Regions from separate parts of the Lysinibacillus sp. NPDC096418 genome, predicted to be linked through region 2. Evidence: riboswitches for the same ligand, from Rfam matches in the RefSeq annotation. Region 2 holds a riboswitch; the other holds the start of a gene.

Region 1 (16,171 bases), on a different contig from region 2:
TTTTTGAGTGGGCTCAAATGTATGCTCATTAGCTCCAGTTGGATAAATAGAAGAAACGTTTACAAATTCACCGCCAATTCGTTCAGTGAAATAGCTTAATGGGTAAACTGTCGTATAAATAGATAATTTGCTTGTCGATTCGCTAGCCTTATCAGCAGTTGTTGTTTTGTCGCCACACGCTGCCGTAAATAGCGCTAGTATGGCTACTGTGAACAGTAAAAATATTTTTTTCATATTAATGTAATACCTCTCTCTTAAATAGTAATGATTACGATTTATTTTTAACAGTTTTTATAATAACGTACTACTGAGAAAAGTACAAGAAAAAATGACCTTCGAAATTAATTCTTTTTCGAAGGCCATTTTTCTGGAACTGGGTCAAAGCCACCAGGATGTAGTGGTTGGCATTTTAAAATACGGATAATCGTCAAGATAAATCCTTTAATTGCTCCGTGCTTTTGAAATGCTTCTAATCCGTAAGATGAGCAGGTGGGATGGAAGCGACACGAAGGTGGCGTCATAGGTGAGATGAATTTTCTGTAAAACTGAATGAGCCATATAAAGGGATATTTCATGCTTGACCATCCTTGTGTTGTATTGTTGATTGTTCAGGTTTAGCATCGATTGTTTGTTTAAAAACATCGCCTTTTTTCTTCATGAGGACGATGACAGAGACACCAAACATTAGCATCATCATGGCAATCATGATGATAATTGGTAATGGGACACCCATTTTTTTCACTCCAAATCAGTTTCGTTATTTTTATTATAATAGTTTTAGCATTAAAAATGTATTAATTGAACTAGGATCTGGTTATGTAGCAATCTACTTCTTGTCGTGTTGAAAGTTTTGAACAGGTTTTTCATCGACTGTATGTTTAAAGGCATAGGCACGATTGACACTTGCAATAGTAGCAACTGTTATCAAGATAACGATGATAAGTGCTACGATTAATAGTATGGTTAAACTCATTTACTTCACTCCGTTTCTGATTCATCCATTCTTATTATAGAATATGTGCTTCTGGTAATTGTGAAGGAAGTTTGACATTCCGGCGAATAAAAAAATTCCTTTTTCATCATACTATAGAAAAAGGAGTGTTTTGATGGATCGCCACCGCGTATATTTTTCACTTGCCAACCGAACGTATTATACAAATCCACATGCAGGTCCATGGAATTTTGAGCTAAATATTGATCGCCAGGCACTAGATGTTTTTGAAAAAATCTTTCAGCAAATGCAGCTACTAGAGATATCGAATATGTGGAGAGCGCAGGTTCCGTATGTACCATATCATTTAGATAAGGAAAATGATGATATTGATTTGAGATTAAAAAAAATATATGCCTTAGTGCATGAGTATGGAGATGATGACACAAAAGCATTTGTGGAACAGTTACCATACTTCGATAAACGTGTCTAGCTCATTGTGGCTAGGCATTTTTTATTGTTCACAATAAGTGCGCTCTCGCGAACAATGAATTTGCTAATATTAATATATTTGGAAAATCATATATAATATAGAGGCGGATATTAGGAGTAAGTGATTTAGAATAGATAGGATATAATTGCATTTTTGCAAGATGAATAACTGGGTCTCTTATTTTATTTTCTACATAATCAATTATAGAACAGTAGAGAAAGAGGAGAAATGATGCGGAAAATTAGCAAAATGGTGATAAAGGTATGTTTAGTGTTAGGTGCCCTTCTAGTGATGGTTTTTGGAGCTTCTTGGATTTATCATTTGAATGCTATAAAAAAAGAGGTGCTAGATACTCCGCCTCCGGGAAAAATGGTAGAGGTGAACGGACATCAGATGCATGTGTATCAACAAGGTAAAGGGAAACAAACAGTTGTTTTTTTATCAGGTAACGGTACGAGTGCCCCAATGTTAGATTTCAAACCACTTTGGTCACTACTATCTTCAAGTAATTCAATTGCAGTTGTGGAAAAGGCAGGTTATGGTTGGAGTGAAGTAGCGGATGTCTCACGGGAAATTGATGTTATTTTAGAAGAGACTAGAACAGCCTTACAATTGGTAGAAATTCGTCCACCTTATGTTTTAGCAGCGCACTCTATGTCAGGCATTGAAGCAATCCGTTGGGCACAGCTCTATCCTGAAGAAGTAGATAGTATCATTGGGTTAGATCCTGCTATTCCTTCTGTTTACGAAATATTTCCAATTCCATCTTCCATGGAACTCATCCTACCTACGATCTTTGCACGCTCAGGGATGATTCGATGGATACCATCTCTATTCAATCAATCGGCAGCTATAGCTTCTGGTAATTTATTAAAGAAGGATCAAGAAGTGTATCGTTCAATTTTATATCGTCGAACGTTAACTTCTAATATGGCTGAAGAGATTGAGCAAATAAAGGAGAATGCTAAAAAAGTTGAACGAGAGGGAATTCCTAAAGATACACCAATGTTGTTCTTCATTTCAAATGGGAAAGAAATACCTATTGAGAACTGGGGAGAGATGTTAGAGGACTATGTCAGTGAGCTTAAGATAGGAGAATCCATTGTAGTAGATGCAGGGCATTATGTCCACGCTTGGCAACCAGAAACTATAGCTGAGAAGATAGAATTATTTTTAAACAAACACTCACTAAGAAAAACTATAGATGCTGAATGATATTTTATAAAAAGGATCAATTATTTTCGATTGATCCTTTTTATTGAGCTAGAATAGAACTAACTACAATAGTGTATACATTATTATTAACTCTATGAAAATAATAGTAATTGTACCGATCCCAACGAACGCTAGTTTATTTTGAATTTCATTTTCCAGTGTACTAATTTTACAGACAGAGCAGCTTAGCGCGACTCTTGAAGGATTCACCATCGTCATGAAAGATGAGCTTACGTTTTGAGTGCATGCTATTAGAATGGGCGAAAGACCTATTTGTATGGCAGTCTCAGTTTGTAATCTAATAAACATCGTATTGGATGCGGTATTACTTCCCGTTAAAAAGCCGCCAGTAGCACCTATTAATGGGGCAATAAATACAAAAAATTGACCAAAAGATTGTGATGCTGTCGATGACAAAATTTCAATCATCTTTGCTTCTGACATAATTTCAGAAACGACAATATATAAAAATGTAGTGAGGATGACCGGATAACATTTATTTAGTGTTAATTTGATACTATCTATGATGGCGCTTCTGTTTAAACGGAAGAAGAAAAGTGTGAAAATGCAAACGAGCATAAGAAAAAAACCAGGTGAGTATAGTGGTGCTAAGTGAAAATTATATTTTTCTATAGAAATATTTAAGATACCGGAAAGAAAATCTTTTATATGATGAATGATTCTTGATGTGAATAGTAGCAGTATTAACAGTAGATAGGGAGAAACATTTTTAATAAATGAAATTTGGCTTTCATGTGTTGAAGTATTACTCTTTAGTTTGATCAGTAGAAAAATAGCGACGATTACTGTTAAAGATCCAAAAATACCTGCAAGCTCGACACTAGCAAAACGATTACAGACCCAGACAGAAAAACCTAATAAAAATCCAATGAAAAGTACTGGTATTATACTTTCTTTTAAAGCTTCTTTTCCAGCCCCTATGTATGCAACTAAGACGGCAATATAGATGTAAATAGGTATAGACATTAAGGCACTCCCCATTCCTAACTCTTGTAAGGGAATATCTCCTAATGTAGCTCCAATGATTGTACCTAATGATAAAGTTCCCCAAGGTATAATACATAAACTGATTAAAGCAATAACAGATGATTGAATAGGACTAAAACCTAAGGCAATCAATATAGGTGCAATGACGATGACAGCTAAACCAAAGCCACTCACAGATTCAATTAAAGGTGATAACCCTAAAGCTAATATCAAGACTTGATAAATTTTATCATTGGTTGCAGTTGTGATAGAAGAAGCGATGCCATCTATAGCCCCTGCTTTTTCCATCAATTGAAATAAAAGAATTCCAAAAAATAAGATATACACAATGACGGATGTCGTCAGAAAACTTTTAGTTATAGGCTCAGGTATTATTTTTATGTTTGTGTTAAAGACTGGTGAAATAGCGATGACAGTTGTAATGATACAAGCAGTTATCCCTGTGAAAATGGAAGACTTTTTTAATACGAAAATCATGAAAAAAATACTAAACAGTGGTAACAAAGCAAGTAAGATTTTTAACATTTCATACACTCCTAATTTATATGACTTTAATTCATTATAGTACATCTAATTACACTATAGTATAAAATTTGTAATTTAAGGAGGATCATCAAAAAATAGGGGGTGATTTCCGTTCCGCCAGCGTGCTTTCCTGGGGGCTACCGGTAAGCCGTCAACACGATGTTGGTCACAAAGGCGCTATCCCAGGAAGTGATGTCTCTAGCCTTTGTTCCCCTAAACGCTCGCTCCAAGGTCTTACCTGTGACGCTAATCTCCAAGGAGTCACGCTGGCTCCGCTACAATCAACAAATGCTGCTTTTTAAATGTCAACCCCACATTTTGTTGAAGAACCTAATTTAAGTTTCACAATAACTGTATAAGGTTTTATTAATGTTGATAGTTATAGCTGTTGTGCCATATTATAGAAGGAATACGTCACTGGAAATACACTATAGTGAAAATGAAGGAGTTTAAAATAATGGGATTTGGAAAACAAGTGAATTTTATTAGGAAAAAAAGCAATTTGACGCTACAGGATTTATCTTCATTAAGTAATGTGAGTGCCTCTATGCTATCTCAAATTGAACGAGAAGAAAAAAACCCAACCATTCAAGTAGCTTGTCAAATTGCGGAGGCATTAAATACGACACTTTCAGCTTTATTAGATCAGCAGGAAAAACGGGATATTGTTGTAATGAGAAAAAATAATCGTCCCATTTATGTTGATGAAAAATCTGGATTTCAACGGCATTTATTGTCCCCCTCCTTTCCATCCAGAGGCATTGAATTTGTCTTGAATATTGTTCCTGCTAATGAAGAATCGGGTGTATTTCCGGCACACAAATCAGGTGTTCAAGAATATATTTTTGTTGAATATGGAAAATTACGTGTTGAACTAGGAAACGGCGTTTTTAAAGAAGAATTAGGTGAGGGAGATTCCTTCTTTTTTGAAGCGGATACAGAACATAGATTTCTTAATATTGGAGATGAAGAGTGTCGTTATTTCCTTGTGATTGATTCTACACAGGCGAAGAAATAGGCATATTGGTGATAAATTAACGACTTATTAGAGGTAATACATACCAAGTTTTTAATAAGTACATTTATTATTGTTTACATGTATTTTTTATCAGGGAAAGTTGAATGCACTGAATACGTTCGTTACACTATGTATATAGGAGTTGACGTGAATGTTTTCATTTCAAGATTTAAATGGTTTTCAAGTAGATTTAAGTTTCACAAAAGGGAAATTTACTGTTGAGCCAAAGCATGTACTAGTGTTTTTAAAGTATGAGGACAAGTGGCTTTGTACAATTCATAAACGTAGGGGAGTTGAGTTTCCCGGGGGTAAGCTAGAGCCTGGTGAAACTTTAGAGGAAGCTGCTATACGAGAAGTATTTGAAGAAACTGGGGTACGGGTAAAGAATTTGCAGTGGTTTGCGGAATATGCAGTACACGATGACATGCTATTTTGTAAAACGGTGTTTACTGCACAGTTTGCTAGTCAAGAGGATATATCTTTTGATTTAGAAACATCGGGTATGATGTGGCTAACAGATGAAGAACTAGCGGAACATCCAAATTTAAGTTTTTATATGAAGGATGAAGGTATGAAAAAAATGCTAGAGGAAGTGAAGCACTATGAAAATCGATGGTGAGATACTTGAAAAACGTGCATATCCTTCACCGAATCCTGCTATTCGTTTAACAGAAATAACGTATATTTCGCAAGGTTTACGGGTGAAAGGGTTACTAGCAGAACCTAAAGTAAAAGGCACATATGATGGTTTTCTCTATTTACGAGGTGGCATACAAAATGTTGGTATGGTAAGAGCCCCACGTATCGCACAGTTTGCAGCCCAAGGATTTATCGTTTTTGCGCCTTATTATCGTGGCAATAGGGGCGGCGAAGGACGTGATGAGTTTGCCGGAGATGATCGCTTTGATGCGGTACATGGTGTTGAAGTGTTAAAGCAATATTGTAATGATCGCGTTCATGTTTTTGGTTTTTCACGAGGTGGTATGATGGCATTATGGACAGCGATTATACGAAATGACATTACATCCATTGTTACGTGGGCAGGTGTATCAGATGCAACAGCTACATATTGGGAACGCATGGATATGCGTCGTATGATGAAACGTGTCATCGGAGGCACGCCAAATCGTGTACCTGAAGCATACGATGCTCGAACACCCTTATTTGAAGTGGAAGAAATAAAAGCACCCGTATTAATCATACATGGTTTACGCGATGAAAATGTTGAAATTGAGCATGCAAGACAGCTTGAATTTTATTTAGAAGAAGAAAAGCGAAGCGTGGAAACATGGTATTATGAAAACCTGACACATTTTTTCCCGCCAGAAGTTAATCGACAAGTTGTTCGAAAACTGTGTAACTGGATGAAAGCACAATAAAGAACATGACAGTCGTTCTATCATTAGAATGACTGTTTTTATATGGTTTGTTACATGTATCTTATATATCAGCGTGGCTATTCATAAATAAAAACAATCTAAAACTAAAGTATTGACAGTTACAGTGACTCTATGTTAAATTTATTTCGAATTAAAGATACTTTAATTCGAAATAATTAGAAATGAATGTTATTGATGATTGATATGATTTGAAATATAACCTAAAAACATAAAGATAATAAAATTTTTTTAAATAGATATCTCGAATTCGAGATATCTTAATTAACAGGAGGAAATAATAATGAAAAAACAAACAGCGGGTATTCACCATATTACAGCAATTGTAGGGCATCCACAGGAAAATATTGATTTTTATGCAGGCGTATTGGGTTTGCGTTTAGTTAAACAAACAGTTAACTTCGATGATCCTGGCACTTACCATCTCTATTTTGGCAATGCGGCAGGTAAGCCAGGCACAATTATTACATTTTTCCCTTGGGCAGATGCCTATAAAGGAAAAATTGGAGATGGACAAGTTGGCGTGACAACGTACGTAGTCCCATCTGGTGCATTGGATTTTTGGATTAATCGTCTTGCAACACTTGCGATTCCATTTAAAAAAGCAGAACGTTTTGGAGAACAAGTGATTCAATTTGATGATCCGCATGGCTTACATTTAGAGTTAGTTGAACGAGCGGAAGGTGAACAAAATGACTGGACATTTGGTGGGGTAACGCCAGAAGTCGCAATAAAAGGATTCGGCGGTGCAACACTATACTCAAGTAGACCAGAAGAAACTGCCAAAACATTAACAGATGTAATGGGACTTGAATTGGTTGGAACTGAAGGTGATTATACACGCTATAAAGCACCGGCTTCTATCGGTAATATAATCGATTTAAAAATGGTCACTGGTGTTCGTGGCTCAATAGGTGTCGGCACAGTTCACCATATTGCTTGGCGTGCAAAAGATGATACAGATCATCTTGAATGGCAACAACATGCAATGAATCTTGGACAACATGTAACTGAAATGAAAGACCGTAATTATTTTAACGCACTGTACTTCCGTGAATCAGGCGAAATACTTTTTGAAATTGCAACAGATCCGCCAGGGTTTGCCCATGATGAAACTACTGAAACAATGGGAACTCAGTTGATGTTACCTGTACAGTATGAACAATACCGTGAGCAATTAGTTAATTCCCTTATTCCAATTCAAGTGCGTACAATCGACTAATAAGGGGGATGAAGAATTTGATTTCGATTGATCCGAAACGAAATAGTGAGCGGGATAATTATAAACTTCTAATTGGTGCTATAATTCCTAGACCTATAGCCTTTGTTACTACTGAATCTGAAGATGGTATTGTAAACGGTGCACCATTTAGCTATTTCAATATTGTGTCATCAAACCCACCAATGGTTTCACTTGCTGTCCAAAGGCCTGATGAACAACTAAAAGATACTGCTCGAAATATTTATCGAAGTTCGCAATTTGTAGTGCATATTGTGGATGAAGAGAATGTTGCGAAAATCAATGAAACCGCAGCCTCATTACCTGCAACTGAAAGTGAAATCGAGTTGGCGAATCTAACGCTTGTACAAAGTGAAAATGTATCTGTGCCGGGAGTAAAGGAAGCGAAAGTTCGAATGGAATGTAAACTTGTCAAAGCTATTCCACTAGGGGGAGAAGGATCTGGTAGTGATTTGTTTATTGGAGAAGTTGTACGGTTTCATGTGGATGAAGCAATTTATCAAGATGGACGAATCGACCCTCGAGGGTTAAATGCGGTTAGTCGCTTAGCAGGTTCTGATTATGCGACAATTGGTGATATTTTTTCCATTGAAAGACCTAAGTAGTAATCTCAATATTTGAAAAGTACGTTAAAGCCCCATTTATGATAGAAGAGGTAATTATTAAAATTAACCTTTTTGAAAGGAAAGAATGATATTATGCAACATATTTTTAAACAGGGAACAAATAACGAAAAACCAGTTCTGTTACTTTTACATGGTACTGGTGGTAACGAACATGACTTATTGTCTTTGGCAGATATTGTAGATCCAAATGCATCTGTACTAAGCGTACGCGGTAATGTATTAGAAAATGGAATGCCTCGTTTCTTTAAACGTTTAGCTGAAGGTATATTCGATGAGGAGGATTTAATATTTCAGACAAATGAGCTTAATGCGTTTTTAGATAAGGCTGCTGTAGAATATAAGTTTGACCGTCAAAACATCCTAGCTATTGGTTATTCAAACGGTGCCAATATTGCGGCCAGTCTGTTATTTCATTTTGAAGATGCACTAAAAGGTGCAATTTTACATCATCCTATGGTGCCAAGGCGCGGTATTACACTCCCCAATTTAACGGGTATCCATGTATTTATCGCGGCAGGAATGAATGATCCGATTTGTCCGCAACAAGAATCTCTTGAACTACTACAACTATTAGCAGATGCAAGTGCATCGGTTGGTGTTCAATGGGTAAGTACTGGACATCAGCTCACAATAGTAGAAGTGGAAGCTGCTAAACAGTGGTATGAACAGATTTATTCTTAAAAAAAGTGCTCCCCGTTTATAAAACAGAGCTCAAAATAGCATTTATCCAACCAGTTGTCGGTATTGAACCGGTGACTGGTTGTTTAGTTTTTTATAAGAGGTTATAACTAATTTTCTAGAGGAAGAGCCTTAGAGTAGTATAGAGACTGTTAGTGATGAGCCGTTATATGAGCAATTATTAGAGGAGTTCCCTTTGTGGTTGCAGGAGGGAAAAGAAAAACCAATTATGTAGGCTGTGCTACTTTCGTGTTATCGTTTAATATCAAAGTCTATTTATATCTTTATAGAACATAAGAAAGAGGAGACGATATTATTCGTCTCCTCTTTGAATGCGTCTTATTTTAAAGGACCGCCTTGTTTAATGATTGCTTCAGAAACGTTTGAGAATTTCTTGAAGTTATCGTTGAAAAGATTAGCAAGTTCAGCTGCTTTTACATCATATGCTGCTTTATCTGCCCATGCATCACGAGGGTTAAGTACTTCAGTTGGAACACCTTCAACAGCAGTTGGGATATGTAATCCGAATACAGCGTCTTGGATTGTTTCAACGTTGTTTAGTTTACCGTCGATTGCAGCACGTATCATTGTACGAGTGTAAGAAAGCTTCATACGTGAACCTACGCCGTATTCGCCACCAGTCCAACCTGTGTTAACTAGGAATACTTGTGCGCCATGCTCGTCAATCTTGTTACCTAACATTTCAGCGTAAACTGTTGCTGGAAGTGGTAGGAACGGAGAACCGAAGCATGTAGAGAATACTGGTTCAGGCTCTGTAACACCACGTTCAGTACCAGCGAGTTTTGAAGTGAAACCGCTTAGGAAGTGATACATTGCTTGCTCTTTTGTTAATTTACTGATTGGAGGTAATACGCCATAGGCATCGGCTGTTAAGAAGACGATTGTTTTTGGGTGACCTGCAACAGATGGTGTTACGATGTTTTCGATGTAATCGATAGGATAAGCAACACGTGTGTTTTCAGTTAATGAACCGTCATCGTAGTCACATACTCGAGAGTCCGGATCAACCACAACGTTCTCTAATACAGAACCGAAACGGATAGCATGGTAAATTTCAGGCTCTTTTTCTTCAGAAAGATTGATAGTTTTTGCGTAGCAACCGCCTTCGATATTGAATACGCCGTTATCAGACCAACCGTGTTCATCGTCACCGATTAATTTGCGGTCAGCATCTGCTGATAACGTAGTTTTACCAGTACCAGATAATCCGAAGAATAATGCTACATCGCCAGCTTCACCAACGTTTGCTGAACAGTGCATCGAAAGGATGCCCTGTTGTGGTAACAAGTAGTTCATGATACCAAAAATCGATTTTTTCATTTCGCCAGCATACTCAGTACCACCAATTAAGATGATTTTCTTTTCAAGAGACACGATAATGAATGTTTCAGAAGCTGTACCATCGACAGCAGGGTCTGCTTTGAAGTTAGGAGCTGAAACGATTGTGAAGTCTGCAACGTGAGATGCTAATTCTTCTTCAGTTGGACGGATAAATAATTGATGAACGAAAAGATTGTGCCAAGCGTATTCGTTGATCACTTGGATACTTAATTGTGAATCTTTATCAGCGCCTGCAAAGCCTTTGAAAACGAAAAGTTCATCTTTTTCTTTTAAGTAGTTTAATACTTTTACATATAAGTTATCAAATACTTCAGATGAAATCGGTAGGTTTACATTACCCCAATCAATTTGTTCTTTTGATTCTGCTTCTTCTACCGTATATTTATCTTTAGGTGAACGACCAGTGTATTTACCAGTTTCTGCGCGAAGTGCGCCATCTACTGTTAACAATGCTTCACCGCGAGATGTAGCTTTTTCTACAAGTTGTGGTACTGAAAGTTGAACTTTAATGTTCCCGCCGCTTAATAATTCCTTCAGTTCGTTAGCGATTTCTACTGAATTCATCGATTAAATACCATCCTTTTTTATAGTATTCCCTGAGTCAGGGAGATTTTCTTATTTTCAAAAATAGTATAACACAATTGCCTAAATAATCTATACTAATTCGAAAATTTATTTTTGCGAATTTCTTACAATTAGCATAAACGTCATAAAATATTTGACATAAGCGGCTGTTTTAAGTAACATGTGGAATTGAACGGATACTCTTATCCCGAGCTGGTGGAGGGTCAGGCCCTATGAAACCCGGCAACCTGCATAACCAATTTCACGGTATGCGCTGGTGCCAACCTGATGCAGGGGAATTTCCCTTGAACGATAAGAGTGAAAGGTTACGAAATGTCAAATCCTTTCCTCATGTAAAAGCGTGAGTTGAGGATTTTTTTGTTTGTAAAAATAACTACCGTAGTAACGATATTTATTTTCTTCCTTATTATAAGTAAGGATAAGCCTTTCGAAATCCTCGTGTTAAAAGCAGCAGCTGCCTTTTTGTGCGAAAGTGAAACGTCAGCAACAACGGCTTGAAGTTCAATCCTTTAGGAGCGAACTTGACATGGGTAATGAGTACCGTATTAATTTCGCGAGCACTATTCGCAAGAGTAATAGGAGGAAACCAAATGACAAACCGTCGATTGTTTACATCAGAGAGTGTAACGGAAGGACATCCAGATAAAATTTGCGACCAAATTTCGGATGCAATTTTAGATGCAATTTTAGAAGCAGATCCAAATGCACGTGTAGCGTGTGAAACTACTGTAACAACAGGTTTAGTATTAGTAGCAGGAGAAATCACTACTTCTACGTATGTAGATATTAAAGGAATCGTACGCGATACTGTAGCAGAGATTGGCTACACTCGTGGGAAGTATGGCTTTGATGCTGAAAACCTAGCAGTACTAGTGGCAATCGGTGAGCAATCTGCAGATATTGCACAAGGTGTTGACCAAGCATTAGAAGCACGCGAAGGAACAATGACAGAAGAAGACATCGAAGCGATTGGTGCAGGAGATCAGGGATTAATGTTTGGTTATGCATGTAACGAAACGCCTGAGCTTATGCCACTACCAATCAGCTTAGCACATAAATTAGCTCGCCGTCTTACAGAAGTACGTAAATCTGGCGAATTAGCATACTTACGTCCGGATGGTAAAACACAAGTAACAATTGAATACGATGAAAATAACCAACCAGTACGTGTGGATACAATTGTTATTTCAACACAACATGATGAAGAAGTGACGCTTGAACAAATTCAGGCAGATTTAAAAGCGGTAGTAATTGGACCTGTTGTACCAGGTGAATTACTTGATGCGAATACAAAATACTTCATCAATCCAACTGGTCGTTTTGTAATCGGAGGACCTAAAGGTGATGCAGGTCTGACAGGGCGTAAAATCATCGTAGATACTTATGGTGGTTATGCACGTCATGGTGGTGGTGCATTCTCTGGTAAGGACGCGACAAAGGTTGACCGTTCAGCAGCGTATGCAGCACGTTACGTGGCGAAAAATATCGTAGCAGCGGGTCTTGCGGAACGTGCAGAAGTACAACTTGCTTATGCAATCGGTGTAGCACAGCCTGTGTCAATCGCTGTTGATACATTCGGTACAGGAAAAGTAAATGAAAGCCAAATCGTAGAATGGATTCGCGAATACTTCGACTTACGCCCAGCAGGTATTATTAAAATGCTTGATCTACGTCGTCCAATTTACAAACAAACAGCAGCATATGGTCATTTCGGTCGTATTGACTTAGATGTACCATGGGAAAAAACGGACAAAGCTGACGCATTAAGAGCTAAAGCTGGTCTGTAATGAATAAAGGGGAACTAAGAAAAGAAATTATCTTAGTTCCCCTTTAATCTATTTTTGCAGTGATTTATAGTATTGTCCTTTTTCAGCGTATTCACGAACAATGCGCTCCATATCTTCTTTATCTTCGGCATTTAATTCACGTACGACTTTTGCTGGGCGTCCTAGAGCCAAGCTATTAGGAGGAATTACTTTTCCCGGAGGTACGAGACTACCTGCACCGATAAAAGCACCTTCGCCAATTTCAGCCCCGTCTAAAATAATGGAACCCATGCCAATCAATGCATTTTGACGAATCGTACAACTATGTAGGGTTACTTGATGACCAACTGTTACTTCATCCTCTATAATGAGTGGATATTTAGGGCTTTGATGTAAGCAACATAGGTCTTGAATACTCACTCGTTTACCGATAATAGTAGGAGATACATCTCCTCGAATAACTGTATTAAACCAAATTGTTGTTTCGGCTCCAATTGTGACGTCGCCCGTTACTGTCGCATAGTCTGCGATAAAGACCGATGGATGAATATGGGGGTTTTTATCTTTAAAAGGATAGATCATATTAAGGGCCTCTTTTCTTTTACGTGATGTGATATTATCGTATCAAATACGCAAGTTATTGGAAAGGTGAAAATCGAATATGCCAAAGTGGAAGAGTATCTGATGCTTTGATTAATAAAAAAATATTGGATACAGGTTTTTCATTACGTTAATGCGATAGATTGATTTACAATAAAAGTGTAGCTGGGACATGCTGCATCTATTTATTTGTGTTAGATAGATACACGAATGTAAGGGTAATTTTGGTAGTATTTGAGGATTATTTAGGTAAATCCTCGAATAATGTTAAAAATCATGATATTCGTTATAATAATTGTGTAATTAAGTTTCAGGAGGAGTAAATTAAATGTGGAAATGGGAAGCTGATGGACAAGCCAAGGCAGTAGTTGCCATTCTTCATGGTGCTTATGAAAATCACCGCTGGTATGCGTGGCTTATAGAAAAACTTAGAATAGAAGGCTTCCACGTAGTAATGGGGGATTTACCAAATCACGGGACAAAAGCGCAGTTTTCACGTGCACATGATGAGGATTTTAAAGAATATTATAAATATACAAGACAGCTTATTGAGAATGCTTTTTCGTATGAGTTACCTGTTTTTATAATTGGGCATGGATTAGGTGCAACACTAGCACTACGTATGATGCACAAAAAAAAGTATGAGTGTGCAGGAATTATTTTAAGTTCACCTTGGTTGCAATTAAAATTACAACCCGGTAAATTATCAAATGCATTAACGACTATTAGCGCACTAACTGCAAATGTAAAGATGACCCATGAAATTGATTTGGGTAAATTAACGCGTAGTGTTGAAGGTATAGAAGAAATGAAAGATGAATTTCCCTTTATGACAGTTGTTTCCGTTAAATGGTATCGAGAACTTCAAATGTTGATAAAAAATTTAATCATTTTACAAAAGGGTGAATTCCCAAATAAGCCTATGCTTGTAATGACTGGCGAAAGAGATGTTATTACTGATGTAAGAATGGCTCGTCACTGGCTTTTTCAGCAGGATATAACGGAAATTCAATATAAGGAATGGCCAAAGAGTTATCATAATTTATTTCACGAGGTAGAGCGTGAAGAAATTTTTATTTATATGAGAGATTTTATGAATAATGTACTTCGATCGGTAGGCTATATTATTAAATAATTCATCCCCCTCCCTATTTAGCAATCATTTTTCAAGATAGTTTTAATCTGAAAATGATATTGAAATTTTCTGAAAAAAGTAATACGATAATCTCTTAATCAAAAAATATGTATAGGGAGGGGTAAGATGGAGAGTTTTGTAAAGGTATTAAATGATATTTTATGGGGGCCGTGGTTAGTTTACGGAATTCTAATTGTCGGTGTATTATTTACAGTTATGACGAGGTTTGTACAAGTCAGACTTGTAAAAGATAGTATTGTTCTAATGATAAAAGGCGAGAAATCTGAAGAAGGGGTATCTTCATTTGAAGCGTTATCAATGGCTTTAGCAGGTCGTGTAGGTACCGGAAATATTGTTGGTACGGCATCTGCTATTGCGTTTGGTGGACCTGGTGCAATTTTTTGGATGTGGGTGACGGCTTTTATAGGTGCTTCGACAGCTTTTGTAGAGTCGACATTAGCACAAATCTACAAAGAAAAACGTGGCGGTGTATACCGAGGTGGGCCAGCTTACTATATTGAAAAAGGTACAGGAAAAAAATGGTTTGGTATGATGTTTGCCGTTGCTGCACTTTTAGCAACGGGTATTTTAATGCCAGGGGTTCAATCCAACGCAATCTCATCTGCTGTTGAAAATGCATTTGGAATTGAAACGAGAGTAACAGGCGTAGCGATCGTATTGTTACTAGCATTCATTATCATTGGTGGTGTTAAACGTATTGCGAGTGCCGCGACATTATTAGTACCATTCATGGCAATTGCGTATATTTTGTTAGCTGTAGTCGTGATTTTTATGAATATTTCAGATGTTCCTGCAGTGTTTAGTATGATCATCCGAAGTGCATTTGGTGCTGATGCGGTATTTGGAGGTTTAATTGGTTCTGCTATTGCTTGGGGTGTAAAACGAGCGATTTACTCAAATGAAGCAGGACAAGGTAATGGTGCTCACCCAGCAGCAGCAGCAGAAGTGTCTCATCCTGCCAAACAAGGATTAGTACAATCATTCTCTGTTTATATTGATACATTATTCGTATGCTCAGCAACAGCGTTAATGATTCTATTTATGGGTACATACAATGTGCAAGAGGGAAGCTCAACAGGGGCGCTTATTGAAGAGAACGTACCAAATATGACGTACTCTGACTTCACACAAGGTGCTGTAAACGCAGCATTCCCATCATTAAATAATTTTGGTTCAGCTTTCGTTGCAATCGCATTATTCTTCTTTGCTTTTACAACTATTATGTCATATTACTATATAGCAGAAACGAATGCGTCATATTTATTTAGGGGTAGTAATGAGAAATTAGCCATTTGGGTTGTGAAAATTATTGTAATCGCCGCAACATACTATGGGACAGTGCGTACATCTGACCTTGCTTGGGCATTCGGTGACGTAGGTCTTGGTCTGATGGTTTGGGTTAATATTCTTGGTATGTTGTTCTTGATAAAGCCAGCCATGCTCGCCTTAAAAGATTATGAGCATCAGAAAAAAGAGGGGAAAGACCCTGTCTTCGATCCTCGTAAACTAGGCATTAAAGATGCAGACTTCTGGATTGACTACAATGAAAAACGGAAAAATAAATAGTAAAA
Region 2 (16,171 bases):
GGGTGCTTATAAAGAACCTGTTGAAGTAGCATTTCAAAATAAATTAGATATCGACTTGAATTTTATCGATCTTATTGAATATCATTTGTTAAACGGCAAATTCACGTCAATCGCGACGCATGACCACAACGTCATCGCACACGTTAAACGCTTTGTTGCCGACAATAATATCCCAAATGATAAATTCGAATTCCAAATGCTTTATGGCTTCCGTACAGATATGCAAAAGGCACTTGCCAAAGAAGGCTATAACTTCTGCGTATACGTACCTTTTGGCGAAGATTGGTATGGCTATTTCATGCGTCGTCTAGCAGAACGCCCTCAAAATATTAATCTTGTAACGAAAAAAGTGTTTACGAAAAAAACGAATACCGTCCTAGCTGTAGCAGCAGGGGCATTCGTTCTTGGTCGTTTAACAAAAAAGAATAAATAATGTATTATCGCCTTGCCACTTTTGTGGTGAGGCTTTTTTATTTTTTGATGCGACGAGCCGATGATTTTTTCGACACACCAGATTACTCAACTACAACTTTTCATATATAAAAAATGCGGCGAGATACTACTCTCGCCACACACTAAACTAGTATTAAGGATTTGTTGACCAAAGACCCGCATGTTTTAAAACAACGCGCGGATGTAATTTTAACTGTGCAACCATTAAGTCTGCAAGATCCTCTGCTTGCATTACTTTTTCTGGGTTGCCATCAGTTAATTGCAATTCTACTGCCATATCTGTTGCAACCGTACTTGGCGTTAATGTTACGACACGAATATTATGTTTGCGTACCTCTAACATTAATGATTCGCTCATTCCAATAACCGCTGCTTTTGATGCACTATATGCACTTGTAATAGGTGCACCTTTTTGACCTGCAGTCGATGAAATATTAATGATGTCACCAGTTTGACGTTCAATCATTTCTGGTAGAACAGCACGTGTTGTGTAATAGACGCCTTTTACGTTAACATCAACAATATTTGTCCAATCTTCCGGTGAAAGATCTAAAAACTTACCGAACTTTGAAATCCCAGCGTTATTTACTAGAATATCAATCGCACCTAGTTCAGCACGAATGCTTTCAACCGCTTCTGTAATAGATTCCATATTTGCTACATCAGCTGCAGCAATTGCTACTTTTACATCAAACTCTTTTAACTCTTCTGCAACGTTTTGTAAGTTTTCTAATGTACGTCCTACTAAACCAACGTTAATGCCCTCTTTCGCAAATGCGATGGCAGTTGCACGTCCAATACCACGACCAGCACCAGTTATTAATGCTGTTTTTCCAGAAATAATTTGCATACTTCCCGCTCCCTTTTATCTTCAATATAGGTAAAACCTTTCCCCTTAGCTTACAGCGCATAAAGTTAAAAGTATACCAATTAGCTCTATTTATTCCATCCTTTTTCCTTGAAGCGCGCAATAGCCTCTATACGATTGCCGACATGTAACTTTTCCAAAATAGTAGAAATGTAATTGCGTACCGTACCAGCTGATAGAAATAATTCCGCTGCAATTTCTTTTGTCGTTTTACCTTCAGCGACAAGTGTTAGCACTTGGCTTTCACGCTCGGTTAACGGATTTTCGCTATCATCTTCGTAGACAAAATCCACAAGTTCTGGTGCATAGATACGTTTGCCGTCCATAATTGTGCGAATTGCGCTAACCAATTCTTCGATTGGGCTGTCTTTTAATAAATAACCACGAACACTTGCTTTTCGTGCACGTTCAAAATAGCCAGGTCTCGCAAACGTCGTTAAAATAATGACTTTACAATCCGATCCATGCAATTCCTCTGCTGCATCAAGTCCTGTTTTGATCGGCATCTCAATATCCATAATACAAATATCAGGCTGGTGCTCACTTACAAGTGCCAATGCCTCTTCCCCATTTTTCGCTAAGCCGACAACTTCCATATCATCTTCCATACTTAGCAACGAACGAAGTGCTCCTAAAAGCATTCCTTGGTCTTCAGCAATTACTATTCGAATCATGTCGTTCACTTCCTTACTTCATTTTTATAATACTTACGTTCTATGCAAATCTTCTATTTTCTCACTTACTTTTTGGTGGGTAATCGTCACTGGAATAGTTATCGTTAATGTTGTACCTTCTCCACCCTCAATTTTAAATGACCCGTTGATAAACTCAAGTCGTTCACGCATACCATTCAAACCATTTCCTGATTTTAAAGCATGCTTATTTGCAATTCCTTGCCCATTATCACGCACGACTAAATATACCTCTTTGAAGTTTTGATGGAATGCAATTTCACACTTTGTTGCACCACTATGCTTCACAACATTCGTTACAGCTTCTTTCAAGCACATCGATAATACATTTTCCACAAGAGGTGGCACGTGGAGCGTATCAATATCTCCGTCAAAGAGAAGTTCCATCTCAGCAGCCTTTAAAATTTGAGAAACACGCATCATCTCATCTTCAAACTTTGCAGTACGCATATCCGCTACTAATTCACGTACTTCTTTTAAAGCAATACTCGCGGTTTGGCGAATGTCTTTAATTTCTGTTAGCGCTTGTTGTGGATCTCGCTCTATCAAACGTGCCGCTAAGTCACTTTTCAAACCAATCATTGATAACTTTTGGCCAAGCGTATCATGTAAATCACGCGCAATTCGTTGACGCTCTTCAAAAATAATTAATTCCGCAATTCGTTCATTTGCTGTTTCTAATTGACCCTCTAAATTATCACGTTTATTTTTCGAATAAATTGTTAGTGGTAATAACACAACCGCTAAAATTGTTAATACGACAAATGGTAGCTGCGATAAAAACAGTTGCAATTCTACAAAGAACCCAAATACTGTTGATAAAACTGTAAATCCTATATGTAGCCCGTACATAATGTAAAATCCAACTGGTCTACGAATATTACCAATGAAAAATGCTGTGAAAATCGATAAATACACATAGCCATATAAAACAGTCAAAGCAATATTAATAACCATTTCAAAGCTGATCCACATATAGACTAGTCCATTTTTAGCATTTACAGAAAATCTGTAAAATATGAAATACAACATTAAAAACGTGATTCCAATTGAAATTTCGATATACGAAGACTTCTTAAAAATAAAGAAAAACGGTAAAAAACAAAAAATGACCCATAAATATATACTGAGCATTGGACTATTCGGAATAATACTATGCCACTTTCTCATCGTTGCCTCACAAACTTTCCTACTTTTCCACTTATTATATCAATGAAGAGTGGAATGTGCTCGTTTCCACTGTCACGCAATAAACAATCTCCACCTTACGCAAAACAGCCACCCCCTAGAAGAGATGGCTGTACTATTTCTTTATTAAGCAGCGATACTGTCTTTACGTCTGATTGTTTCTTTAACATCTTTAAATGAAACAAACTTACCAAGCTCTTCATCATACAATTTATAACGTAATGATTCTAAACTTGTACGTAATGTAATAGTTGTCGCCGTGTGAAGTGGCGGCGTTTCATTGTGTGCTTTTTCAAGATTGTAGTTCGGCACACGTGGTGCTAAATGATGCACGTGGTGGAAACCAATATTTCCTGTTGCCCATTGCAATATTTTCGGTAATTTATAGTAAGAACTACCTTCAACAGCAGCTTTCACATAATCCCATTCTGTATCATGTTCAAAATATGAATCTTCGTACGTATGTTGAATGTAGAATAACCAGATACCCAGTGATCCCGCTACAAATAATGTCACACCTTGAACCAATAAAAATGCTTGCCAACCTAAGAAGTAGATTAAAGTTGCGCAAATTGCTAGAAGAATGCCATTCGTTAACTGTGTATTAACACGTTCTTTTGTCTTCGCATCTTTACGATTAAAACGATTTAAAATGAAGACCATGAAAAGTGGTCCTAAACCAAACATTACAAATGGATTACGATAAAAACGGTACCATAAGCGTTGTCCTTTTGATGCTGCTAAATATTCCTCAACTGTCATCATATCAATATCGCCAATTCCACGCTTATCTAAGTTCGAACTAGTTGCATGGTGAATTGTATGCTCACGCTTCCATTTTTCGTACGGGAACGATGTTAACACCCCAGTTAATAAGCCAACCCAGTCGTTTGCCTTTTTACTTTTGAAAAATGAACCATGTGTACAATCATGGAAAATAATAAATGTTCTTACGACAAACCCAGCTGAAATTACGCTAAGTCCTGCAGTTAGCCACGGTGAATAATCTACAAGCAAATATCCTGCAATCCAAAGTGCAAACAGTGGCACCATCGTATTGATCATTTGGAAGACGCTTCTACCAGTATCTGATTTCGCAAATGGCGCTACATCTTGGCGCAATTTTTTTGTTTTTTCTTTATCTGTTGCCATCCCTTTTCCCTCGTTTCATATTTTCTTATGACCTCATCATAAAACAAGCATATAAACGATAACAGACGCAAACATCATAAAAAGGATATGACATTTGTCATACCCTTCTAATTATCTCTCTTTTGGCCCCGTCAACTGCAATTGATAAAATACTAAATCCAACCATTTACCGAATTTAAAGCCTGCATTTTTTATGGTTCCAGCATATTCAAAGCCTAGCTTCTCATGTGCTTTGATACTACCAATATTTTCACCATCAATGCCCGCTACAAGTGTTTTCACACCTTTTTCCTCTGCGGTACGGATCAGTTCATGCATTAGCTTAGTCGCAATCCCTTTTTGATAATGCTTTTTATGCACGTACACCGAATGCTCCATTGTATATTTATAACCCGGATACGGGCGGAACTGATTGTATGTAGCAAAGCCAGCAACTTCTCCATCCTCTTCAAAAACAAACAGCGGATACCCTGCTACGTTTCGCTCTGCAAACCATTCTCTTTTCTCTTGGATTGATTGTGGTTCATTCATATACACAGCTGTGTTCGTCAAAATTATATCATTATAGATTTCTAAAACTCCGGGTAAATCTCTCTCTTCCATTGCTCGTATCATTTTTCAACACTCCTAAGTTAAATACTAAATTGCTAGTCTACGCTTGAAATTCCGAAACAATAATAGACAATCCCATTTTTACGCCTAATCATTAAGATAAAACAGGTCCTACCGTAAACAGTAGGACCTTATCCATTATAAACTTCTTTACAAAATTACACGTTGAAATATCGTGCATTTGGATGTGCAAAGACAATTGCAGAAACAGATGCCTCTGGTTCCATCATGAAGCCTTCTGTTAAATTAACACCAATATCTTCAGGCTTTAACAGACCGAATAATTTTTCTTGATCTTCTAGGTTCGGACAAGCCGGATAACCAAACGAGAAACGTTGTCCTTGATATTTCGCAGCAAAACGATCACGCATCGTGAAGTCCGTCGCATCTGGGAAGCCCCATTGATCGCGGATTTCCTGATGCATACGTTCAGCAAACCCTTCCGCAAGTTCTAGCGCTGTTGACTGTAAGGCGTGACTTTCTAAGAATTTACCTTCTTCTTTTAAATCACGTGCTGTTGCCATCACACCTTGTCCAGCCGTCACAACCATTAGCGCAATATAATCCATTTCTCCGCTGTCCACCGTTTTCAAGAAATCAGCTAAGCACATAAATGGCTCAACTTGCTGACGTGGGAAAGTAAAACGTTCGATTTCGGTTTTACTATCATTTGGATCATATACGACTACATCATCACCGTCTGCCTGTGCAGGGAAGAATTGATACATACCTGATGGTTTTAATAGGTCACTCTGTAAATAATCATCCACAAGTTCTTTTAATTCTGTCGCACGTGCGTCTCCTGCATCAAGTAATTGTTGCACTTGTCCTTTTAAGCCTAAATGATGACCAATCAATGTACGCATGTTCACATACGGATATAAATGTGATACAGAGTAATCTTTCTTCACATGACGGCGTAAATCTGATGGCAAGAATACAGATGCATCTCCTATAGTACGTGCTGGTTTAACAAGCACTTCTTTTACTGGACGAGCCGCACGTTTTTCATCTGCCTCTAAACGTTTCTGTCGTGATTCAGTAATCTCAGCTAAGAAATCCTCACGCGTTTCTGTACCCATTAAACGGTTTGCTTGTTCTAATCCTTGCATTGCATCTTTTGAATAAATAACAGGACCGTCATATTCGTTTGCTATTTTTGTTTCTGTAAAGCGGCGAGATAACGCTGCGCCCCCTACTAAAATCGGTACATCAATACCCGCTTCCTTGAAATCCTGTGCAGTAATCACCATCTGTTGTGCTGATTTTACAAGTAATCCTGAAAGTCCAATGAAGTCTGGTTTTTCTTTTCGAATAGCTTCAATAAGTTGGATTGGAGTGACTTTAATGCCTAAATCCACTACTTTATAGCCATTATTACTTAGAATAATATCTACTAAGTTTTTGCCGATATCATGCACATCACCTTTAACTGTTGCCAATACCATCTTCCCTTTACCAGCGCTCTCTTCATCTTTTTCCATGAATTGTTCTAGGTGAGCAACTGCCGCTTTCATAACACCAGCTGATTGTAATACTTCTGCTACAATTAGCTGATTGTCATTGAACAGACGACCCACTTCCGCCATACCTTCCATTAACGGTCCATTAATAATATCCAGTGGTGCATCGTACATTTCACGAGCCGCATCTAAATCTTCAATGAGCCCTTCCTTTGTACCTTCTAAAATATAGTACGCTAAGCGGCCTTCTACAGTTTTTGGTATATCATCTTCAGTTTTTTCTTTCTTTTTATCACGATAAAAGTCCGTAAACATTGCCAATGTTTCATCATTCGTATTGAATAATAAATCATTAGCTAAATCGATTTCCGCTTGAGGGATCGAAGCGTAACGCTCTAATTTCTCTGTATTAACAATCGCATAATCTAAACCAGCTTGCGTACAGTGATATAAATACACTGCATTTAACACTTCACGACCTACAGGAGGTAAGCCAAATGAAATATTACTTACACCAAGGACTGTTAGCGTGCGTGGTAGTTTTTCTTTAATTAAACGAATTCCTTCGATTGTTTCAAGCGCTGAGCCGATATATTGTTCATCACCTGTACCTACCGGGAACATTAATGGGTCAAAAATAATATCTTCAGGCGCTAAGCCCCATTTCTCCGTTAATAATTTATACGAACGTTCAGCAATTTCTAACTTACGATGACGGTCAACAGCCATCCCTTGCTCGTCAATTGTTCCAACAACTAGAGACGCACCGTATTTTTTCACAAGTGGCATTACCGCATCAAAACGCTCTTCACCATCTTCTAAGTTAATGGAGTTAATAATTGCTTTACCTTGCGAGAATTTTAATGCTTCTTCAATAACTTTCTCATCAGTTGAGTCAATTACTAATGGCACCTTAACTTTTTTCACAACTTCTTGCATGAAACCGCGCATATCTTCTAGCTCATCACGGTCTGGGTTGGCTAAACATATATCAATAACATGTGCACCATTTTTCACTTGGGCACGTGCAATTTCTGCCGCTTCCTCAAACTTGCCATCAATTATTAAGTTTTTAAATTTACGCGAACCAATAACATTCGTACGTTCCCCGATAAATAATGGGCGCATTGAATCGTCATACACTAATGATTCAATTCCAGATACAACGTGACCATGTGTTGCTTCTGGTAATAGTCGTGGTTTTTCGACTTTTAATACTTCACGAATTGCCGTAATATGTGCTGGTGTTGTACCACAACAACCACCAACAATATTTAACCAACCTTTTTCTGCAAAACCTTTTAATTTCTGTGATAGCGATTCTGGTGACTCATGATAGCAACCCTCTTCATCTGGTAAACCAGCATTAGGATAACAGCTAATATAGCCTGTAGAAAGCTCTGATAATGTACGTATATGGTCAGTCATAAATTCTGGGCCAGTCGCACAGTTTAAGCCAACTGATAACGGTTTAATATGCTCAATTGAAATATAAAACGCATCTATCGATTGGCCAGCAAGCGTCGTACCCATTGGCTCAATTGTTCCTGAAATCATGACTGGTAGTTCTTTACCTGTCTCTTTAAATGCGCGTGAAACACCTAGTGTCCCAGCTTTTACGTTCAACATATCCTGACTCGTTTCAAGAAGTATTAAATCTGAACCTGCTTCAATTAAAGCTTTTGCCTGTACGTAGAAATTCTCTTCAAGCTCATCAAATGTAATGCCACCTGTTACAGATAACGTTTTAGTCGTTGGCCCCATAGCCCCCGCAACAAAACGCGGCCAATCAGATGTTGAAAATTCATCGACCACTTTACGTGCTATTTCAACGGCACGTGTATTGATTGCATCTGCTTTGTCTCCAAGGTCGTATTCATTTAATACAAGAGGCGTTCCCCCAAATGTATTCGTACAAATAATATCTGCACCCGCTTCTAAATACTCACGGTGTACTTTTTCAAGGACATCAGGTCTTGTCAGTACAAGGTTTTCATTACAACCATCTAACTCTTCCCCACCAAAGTCCTCTGCTGTTAAATTTTCATTTTGAAGCATTGTACCCATCGCGCCATCAAGGATTAAAATTCGTTTTTCTAGTTGCTTTTCAATCAAGTGCTTAGCCATTTGTACTTACCCCTTTTTTCTGTTCATCCAGTTGTTCTATATAGTCCATTAATTCTAGCGTCATATCATAACGTAAAAACGGTGTGATTAAATAAATGCCATTGAAATATTCCGCCGCTACTTCTACAAGTTCTCGTGCAATTGCAATGCCCTCTTGTGTCGCCATGTCCTTATCATCGCCACACGCTTTCATACGCTCTAACGCATCCTCTGATAATTTAATGCCTGGTACTTCATGATGTAAAAATTCTGCACTCTTATAACTCGTTACAGGCATAATTCCTATATAAATTGGCGTTTCTAAATGTTTCGTAGCCTCATATATTTCTACAATCTTCTCTTTTGTATAGACAGGTTGCGAGATGAAATAATCTGCACCGTGCTCAATTTTCTTTTCGAGTCGTGCCACTGCACGGTCTAAAACACGTACATTCGGGTTAAACGCCGCTGCCACAGAGAAGTTTGCCTTTTTACGCAGGGGTTTCCCTGAGAATGATACACCCTCATTTAACTGCTTAATCAGTTGGATTAATTCCATTGAAGACACGTCATACACACTTGTTGCACCTGGGAAATCCCCCACTTTTGTCGGGTCACCAGTAACCGCTAAAATGTCATGAATGCCTAATGCATCTAAGCCCATTAAATGTGACTGCAAGCCGATTAGATTACGATCACGGCATGTAATGTGCGTCAATGGACGCACACCATGTATTTGTTTCACTAATGCACCCATCGCTATATTACTTATACGCGGTGAGGCTAAAGAATTATCGGCCATCATGACTACATCTGCGCCAGCTTCATATAATTTTTTCGCACCCTCTACAAAGCCATCTATTTCTAGGTGTCTAGGCGTATCTAACTCCACTATAACAGAGCGCTCACGTTTCACTTTTTCATGCAGAGGCTCGTATATCGTAGGTTCCGCCTCACGTACAATCTCTTTCTTTTCTGGCTTCGCGGATTTGTTTTGTACAGGTGCTAACTCTTCTAAATACTTTTTAGCTGCGGCAATATGTTTCGGTGTCGTACCACAGCACCCTCCAATTAAACGTACACCTTGATCACGTAGCGCAACTGCTGCACGCCCAAAATAATCTGCCTCAGATTCGTAAACGACACGACCATCTTCCACATCTAACAGGGAGGCATTTGGATATGCAGACATAAATGCATTTTTAGGCAACTCCACTCCCTCAAACGCTTGAATCGTATGATGCGGACCTAAACGGCAATTTACGCCGACAATATCTGCGCCCAAAGCTTCTAACTCATGTAATGCCTGATTTAACGACATACCATTTTGTAATACACCAGGCTCATGCATCGATACTTGCGCAATAATCGGCAACTGAGTTTTTGCTCGCAGCATTTTTAAAGTCGCTGCTAATTCTTCAAAATCATAATAAGTTTCAAGTAGAAGGCCATCTGGATTGCCTGCCAATAACACATTTGCTTGTTCATCAACTGTTGCTAAAATTTCTTCCAATGTTGCGTCACTTTTACGGATTCCACGAATCCCGCCAATCGTGCCCAGTACAAATTGTCCACCATCTGCAACTGCCCGCTTGGCTATTGTTATTGCCGCTTCATTGAACTGTTGCACGCGTGATTCTAAACCATAGCGTGCTAGTTTTATAGCATTTGCTCCGTATGTATTCGTTTGAATAATATCAGCACCTGCAGCAATATATTCACGATGAATTTTTTCAATTAACTCTGGTCGTTGCACATTCATCTCCTCGTGGCAGTACTCCAAACCATAGCCATATAACAACGTTCCAATTGCGCCATCAGCTGTTAGCACATGCGTTTTTAACTTTTCAAGCAATCCCATAAATCTTAGCCCCCTCTGTCACATCTATAAAATTCGCTCCAGCGGATTTTCGTCTAGATTTTGAATTGTGCATGCACAATTCATTCCTTTTAAAATCTATGACATCCGCCGGAGGCTTTTTCTTTATTCAGCGTTCTAACGCTGAATAAAGAAAAAAGCCTTCTTTACAAAAAGAAGGCTTTAACGTGTCGTAATTGTTTTTCCTTCTCATCTACTGACCACAAAGGTCTACTGGAATTAGCACCTGACATTAAGTTGGTTGCTGAAGCGTCATAGGGCCAGTCCCTCGACTTCTCTCGATAAGAATGTTGTATGAATTTTTTAAATAATTAAAAGAATCATATCGCTTACGCACGTTGACGTCAAGACTATTTCACCTAACAAAGTAATTTTAATCTAAAACACATCAATTTCATGTTTCCCCTACTATATGGAAAAAACCTTTATACAAGCTTTTTAGCAATCATTTCTCCAACTTTTTTGCCATTTTGAATACATGCACCAATACCAACACCAAAATACGAACATCCAGCAAGTGATAAGTTTGGATACCTTACTTCTAACTCAGCAGTTAGACCTTTTAATGCTTCTTGATGCGCTAAATCATATTTTGGCATTTCATTAATCCATTTCGCGACATTAACAACCACTGGCTTATTTTCAATTCCTAAGCTTTTTCGTACGTCCTCCAAAGCTACTGCTGTAAGTTCTTCCTCTGACATGGCACGTAACTGCTCATATGCAGGGTTAATGCTCTTATAGAAGAGTCGCACGAGTAATTTACTTTCAGAAGAAGTATGTTTCCACTTTCGACTCGTCCATGTAGCAGCATTACATTGCAAATCAGAATTATGTGACACAATAAAACCTGTTCCATCCGCTGGCAACACAGTATCTGGCACATCAAAGCCTAAATAAATTGTAATAGCTGAAGCTGTGTTAAATTGATTAAAATACTCATTTAAAGGCTCATCTCTTAATAAACGTTGTACTGCTTCATTCGGTATCGCCATGACAACATGATCCACTTCGATTGTTTCACCATTCGCTAAAGAAATAGCATAGTTATTGTCATTTTTCACAACACCGGTTGTCGCTACACCCTTTAATATTTCGACTTCCGTTAACATTTCCTCTAGGCGATCTATTAGTGAAGATAATCCATTTTTGAAAGAGATGAATTTTTTATTTGCCGCTTTGACAAATTGTTCGCGATGCATTTCAAAACCTTTAATAATACTGCCATAATCATTTTTATAATCGATTAAATACGGTAGCGTTGAAGCAATCGATAACTGATGTAAATCTCCAGAATATACCCCAGCAAGTACTGGTGCAATTTGATTTTGTACAAGCTCTTCCCCAAAATAATAAGTTAAAAACTCACCAATCGAACTTTCTTTCGTAAATCCTACATTTGGCAGTGTAAAATCCTTTAGTGCTTCCTGCTTTCCTGCCGCTGACACTAATGTACTAGCTTCCAACGAAGCTAAACTCATTGGGATACCAAAAGTTGAATCTAATGGAATGGCATGTAACTCATTATTTGTGTAAATATAGGACGTACCTGTCTCGTTATAGACAAGTGAGTCTTCAAAATTCAACTCTTTTACTAACTCCATAACACCCTTATGACGTGCCACAATGGAATCTGCACCTGTTTCCATAATAAAACCCTGTTCATATGCTGAGTGCAGTTTCCCACCCAAATATGTATTTTGTTCTATCAACACAAGCTTAACGTCTAAACCTTTTTCTAGTACTTGTCGTTGTAAATAATGCATCGTGCATAAACCCGTAATGCCTCCGCCGAGTACAGCTACTGTTTTCATTCTACCCGCTCCTATTTTCTTTTTTCTCCTCTTAATTATAGACCTTTTCACCCAAATATTATGTGAAACCCTTTACAAAATTAGAAACAAAAATAATTACATTCTCATAACGAGCAAAACACTAAACATTTATTTCCATCTAATAAGGTGGTAGTTGCTTCCCACGGGCGAGCGTCGAGCCTCCTCGTCGATCATTCTTCACTCTTGTGGGGTATTGCCTGTCTCTTTCGCTACAGAACAAAGCTTCCTGGGGCCACTCCAATCAACTAACTATTTATTCGAAAAAATTTTTCTTATATTACACGGAACAATGGGTTTTCTTTATGAAAAAAACACTGCACTATTTTTCTTTTTGGCCCCCTCTATCTGCTAAGACACATTCATGTACTTTCTTTATCCTGAAAATAAAAAATACCCAGTAAGTTCCCCTTTCACTTACTAAGCATTTTCTTCTTTTTATTCTGTTAAGTCCTGTGCAACATTCGCTAATTTGTCTGCCGAGTGTGTCACTTCGTCGAAGGCAATAGCTAATTCACTGACTATTTTAGTCACTGCATTTAAATCTTTTTCCATGCAATCATTTTGACATTTTGCTTCCGTCATAGCATCTAAAATTTTATTGAATTGACCTTCCGTTTGCACCATGTTCTCTTCGCCAGAGGCAACCTCCTGTTGAATATTGTCTAACGAAAGAACAAGTTTGTCCGTCCGATCATTTGTATTATTTAGTAATTCAGCGACTGACGTCACAGATTGCTTTGTTTGATCTGATAATTTTCGAACTTCATCCGCAACAACACTAAAGCCTTTTCCCGCTTCTCCAGCACGCGCGGCTTCAATGGCTGCATTTAATGCCAATAAGTTTGTTTGGTTTGCAATATTCGTAACAACACTCATAATATCTTCCATTTCTTTAGACATTTCTGCAAGTTGTCCAATATTATCTGTAATATCATCAAGTGAATGAATAATATTATGCATGTTCATAGATTGATTGCGTAAACGTTCCCTGCCCTCTAACGCCTGATTTTCAGCTAATGTGGATACACTTAACGATTTTTTAGCAAGCTGCATAATTTCATTTGATTGTATATTTAACAAATGAAAAGCAGCATTTGTTTCTTGCGAGATAGCAGCAAGACCTTCTGAAGAGGCTACAATTTTTCTTTCTACCTCTACTTTTTCTCGCTCAACCTTCAGCTTTAAATGCTCAATTGTATTTTCAAATGCTTCTAATACTAACTGTTGTTCAAAATTTGAAGCTTTTGAGATTGCACGAATAGTATTAAATTGATCTATTGGGTTCTCAACGTTTTTTTCAACCAAATCAATAAAGGAAATTGATAAGTCCTGGAACGCACAAATATACCATTGGGTTTTTAATCCAATGTGAACATGAACCTTCGCAATAGCAATCCGTCTCTTAAAAAAATCTTCATCAATGATACCATTAAACATCTCAATAATATGACGACTCAATGTGATTTTCAGCTTTTCAACGGAACTATGTTTATTAATAATATCAGTCAAACTACGCTCAGTTCCCACCATGTCATAAAATCGATCAACAATGTATTTAATATTTTCCTCTACATACGGCTTAAACGCCTTTAAATATTGTAGGTCTTGCTCTGTTAAATTTAACATTTCAATTTGCTTTCGTATTAATGGATGACCAGACACATCCATCTTGACAGCATATTGTTGTAAATCTAAAACATCAACCCTTTTTTTCTTCTGAAAAATCACACATTTTCCCTCTTTCACTTACATATAAACTTGGAATAGTTGAGCATCATTCCATTTCCGTTTATTTAAATATATTATTTGGCTCATCAAAAAATTCCGTTATACTCCAGATTACATTATCCCAAAGTTCCACATCAAAATCATAGTGAAATAAGCATTATATTGTTAATAAATTCACATTAATTTCACTTTTTAATCATTATTTAATGAAATTACAATTATTGATTATACATTAATTTAGCACATTATGTAAAAACGAATAAAAATAAGGAGTTTTTTACCAATTTTTCATTAATCCACTCATTCAAAGGTAATGTTATGAGATTTAATAGAAAAATATCAGTATCAAAAAAACAAGGTATCCGAATAATGGATACCTTGTTTTTTGTAAAAAGTTGTTACTTTACCTTAACTTGCATGGTGATCATTTCATTTTCCAACGATATTGAACGCTTATCAAAATAGTAAATCCGATCATCGATTCTGTCTTCAATCGTTGAATCTATTTTCATCATTTCAATAACATCACATGTAAACATGATTAACGTACGAAGTCCACTTTCTAATTTCCGGATTTCCTTACCATACTCTACGAATAAACGTTTATCTACGCTACCTTTTTTAATCTCTAATAAATTTTCATTTATCTTTGTATCGAGCATTTCATATCGATTTTTTTGACGTAATTTTAATGTGCGCATTTTTTCTGTGAACTTCTTTGTATCTTGGTGATCCAATCGAACACTTTTGTGGCTCTTTAGATACTCAATAGTACTACATAACAAAGAAAGATCATCTCGTTGCGCAATTAAAGCTTCTTGATACACACGTAAGTTTATCTCTCGTTCATCTTCTACTGCTGACTTTAATATGTCCATTTAAAACTAGCTCCTTTACAAAACTCGTTGCTATTATATTGCCCGAACATTACTACAATAAACATCGTGAACAATGTATCCAGTCTACAAAAATAAATTATATATTGGAATAATATCTATTCAGCATCGTACACTTACAAATTATTACCTAATTACATCACTATTTTTCTAATTCTTTAAGCTTGGATTTAGCTTCCTCTACACCAGCTTCTGCAGCTAAACGATACCATTTTTTCGCTTCTTCAATATTCCTTGGAATACTTTTTCCTTCATTATATATATGCCCTAGTTGAAGTTTCGCTTCTAGGTCGCCTTGAAGTGCTGCTTTTTTAAACCAATGAATACCCTTTTCAATATTACGAATGCCAGCTGAACCTGTGCTCCAAATAAATCCTAAATCATAAAAAGCGTCTACATGGTATTGTGCCGCTGCCTTTTCATACCAATACAATGCTTGATTTACGTCCTTTTGCTGGCCTAAACGACCGTCTAGATAAATACCACCAAGATAATACTGTGCCTCTACATATCCAGACTCTGCTGATTTTTTATAAGCCAAAAACGCTTGGCTCTCATCTATAACACATCCCAATCCTTGCTCGGCCATTATTCCTAGCGTAAACATCGCTTCTGCCACACCATGCTTAGCTGAAAAATCAAACCACTGGGTCGCAAGCTCCATATTTTCAGGTACACCTTCACCATTAAAGTACATGTCTGCTAAATTATTTGCAGCATCCGGATGCCCTTGCACTGCAGCTGCTTCATATAACGTAAAAGCGCATTCATAGCTTTCAGGCACACCAATACCTTCAAAATAATAGTTCCCCAGCTCATATTGCGCTTCCGCATAACCCTGTTCTGCCGCTATTTCAAGCCACTTTATTGTTTTTTTAGGCTGATACGGAATATCCTCATCTGTACCATAGTAACTTCCCAGCTCATACTGGGCCTCCGCATTATTCTCTTCAACTGCTTCTTTATATAAATCAATCATTTCCTCATGATTTAGGTCATCTTCTTCGAAAGCCTCTAGTTCTTTGTCGTCCTGCGCAAAATACCATTCCAACACATCAAGTACATCATCTACAACTTCAGCAGTATGCGCTAATTTTTCCAACGAACTAATTTGCCAAATTCCCACATAAATTTGAAGAGGTATCGCCTCACGTAACAAATCATCATACTCTGCTAAAAGCGTTAAGACATTTTCTTGTATTGATTGCGACTGCTTAGGGTGCACAATTTGTAAATGACGTTGCTGATTATTCTTTAATAATTCCTGTATTACCTGATAAATCATCTTTTGAATTATCG

Evidence for each region. Region 2 has a riboswitch for S-adenosylmethionine ahead of ACIQZG_RS15390 (bifunctional homocysteine S-methyltransferase/methylenetetrahydrofolate reductase). Riboswitches for the same ligand answer to the same signal wherever they lie in the genome.
Region 1: it holds a riboswitch for S-adenosylmethionine, as region 2 does, so the genes downstream of both, metK (methionine adenosyltransferase) here and ACIQZG_RS15390 (bifunctional homocysteine S-methyltransferase/methylenetetrahydrofolate reductase) in region 2, are expected to answer to the same signal.

Annotation. Positions count from the first base shown of each region.
Region 1 covers NZ_JBIWEY010000024.1:15,915-32,085, forward strand. Annotated here, with positions in the region: gene ACIQZG_RS16425 (metal ABC transporter solute-binding protein, Zn/Mn family) at 1-234, opposite strand, end outside; gene yidD (membrane protein insertion efficiency factor YidD) at 342-575, opposite strand; gene ACIQZG_RS16435 (hypothetical protein) at 572-742, opposite strand; gene ytzI (YtzI protein) at 827-973, opposite strand; gene ACIQZG_RS16445 (transposase) at 1,107-1,424, shown strand; gene ACIQZG_RS16450 (alpha/beta fold hydrolase) at 1,656-2,639, shown strand; gene ACIQZG_RS16455 (L-lactate permease) at 2,703-4,172, opposite strand; gene ACIQZG_RS16460 (helix-turn-helix domain-containing protein) at 4,630-5,190, shown strand; gene ACIQZG_RS16465 (NUDIX domain-containing protein) at 5,342-5,809, shown strand; gene ACIQZG_RS16470 (alpha/beta hydrolase family protein) at 5,793-6,569, shown strand; gene ACIQZG_RS16475 (ring-cleaving dioxygenase) at 6,871-7,809, shown strand; gene ACIQZG_RS16480 (flavin reductase family protein) at 7,827-8,432, shown strand; gene ACIQZG_RS16485 (alpha/beta hydrolase) at 8,523-9,134, shown strand; gene pckA (phosphoenolpyruvate carboxykinase (ATP)) at 9,471-11,057, opposite strand; SAM riboswitch class I at 11,258-11,376, shown strand; gene metK (methionine adenosyltransferase) at 11,669-12,865, shown strand; gene ACIQZG_RS16500 (gamma carbonic anhydrase) at 12,914-13,426, opposite strand; gene ACIQZG_RS16505 (alpha/beta hydrolase) at 13,773-14,579, shown strand; gene ACIQZG_RS16510 (alanine/glycine:cation symporter family protein) at 14,706-16,166, shown strand.
Region 2 covers NZ_JBIWEY010000021.1:43,452-59,622, reverse strand. Annotated here, with positions in the region: gene ACIQZG_RS15425 (proline dehydrogenase family protein) at 1-433, shown strand, start outside; gene ACIQZG_RS15420 (3-ketoacyl-ACP reductase) at 587-1,303, opposite strand; gene ACIQZG_RS15415 (response regulator) at 1,390-1,995, opposite strand; gene ACIQZG_RS15410 (sensor histidine kinase) at 2,029-3,183, opposite strand; gene desA (Delta(5) desaturase DesA) at 3,328-4,353, opposite strand; gene ACIQZG_RS15400 (GNAT family N-acetyltransferase) at 4,465-4,968, opposite strand; gene metH (methionine synthase) at 5,124-8,555, opposite strand; gene ACIQZG_RS15390 (bifunctional homocysteine S-methyltransferase/methylenetetrahydrofolate reductase) at 8,548-10,395, opposite strand; SAM riboswitch class I at 10,600-10,701, opposite strand; gene ACIQZG_RS15385 (protoporphyrinogen oxidase) at 10,839-12,227, opposite strand; partial or broken gene ACIQZG_RS15380 (methyl-accepting chemotaxis protein) at 12,684-13,205, opposite strand; partial or broken gene ACIQZG_RS15375 (protoglobin domain-containing protein) at 13,455-13,916, opposite strand; gene ACIQZG_RS15370 (chemotaxis protein) at 14,375-14,854, opposite strand; gene ACIQZG_RS15365 (SEL1-like repeat protein) at 15,015-16,171, opposite strand, start outside.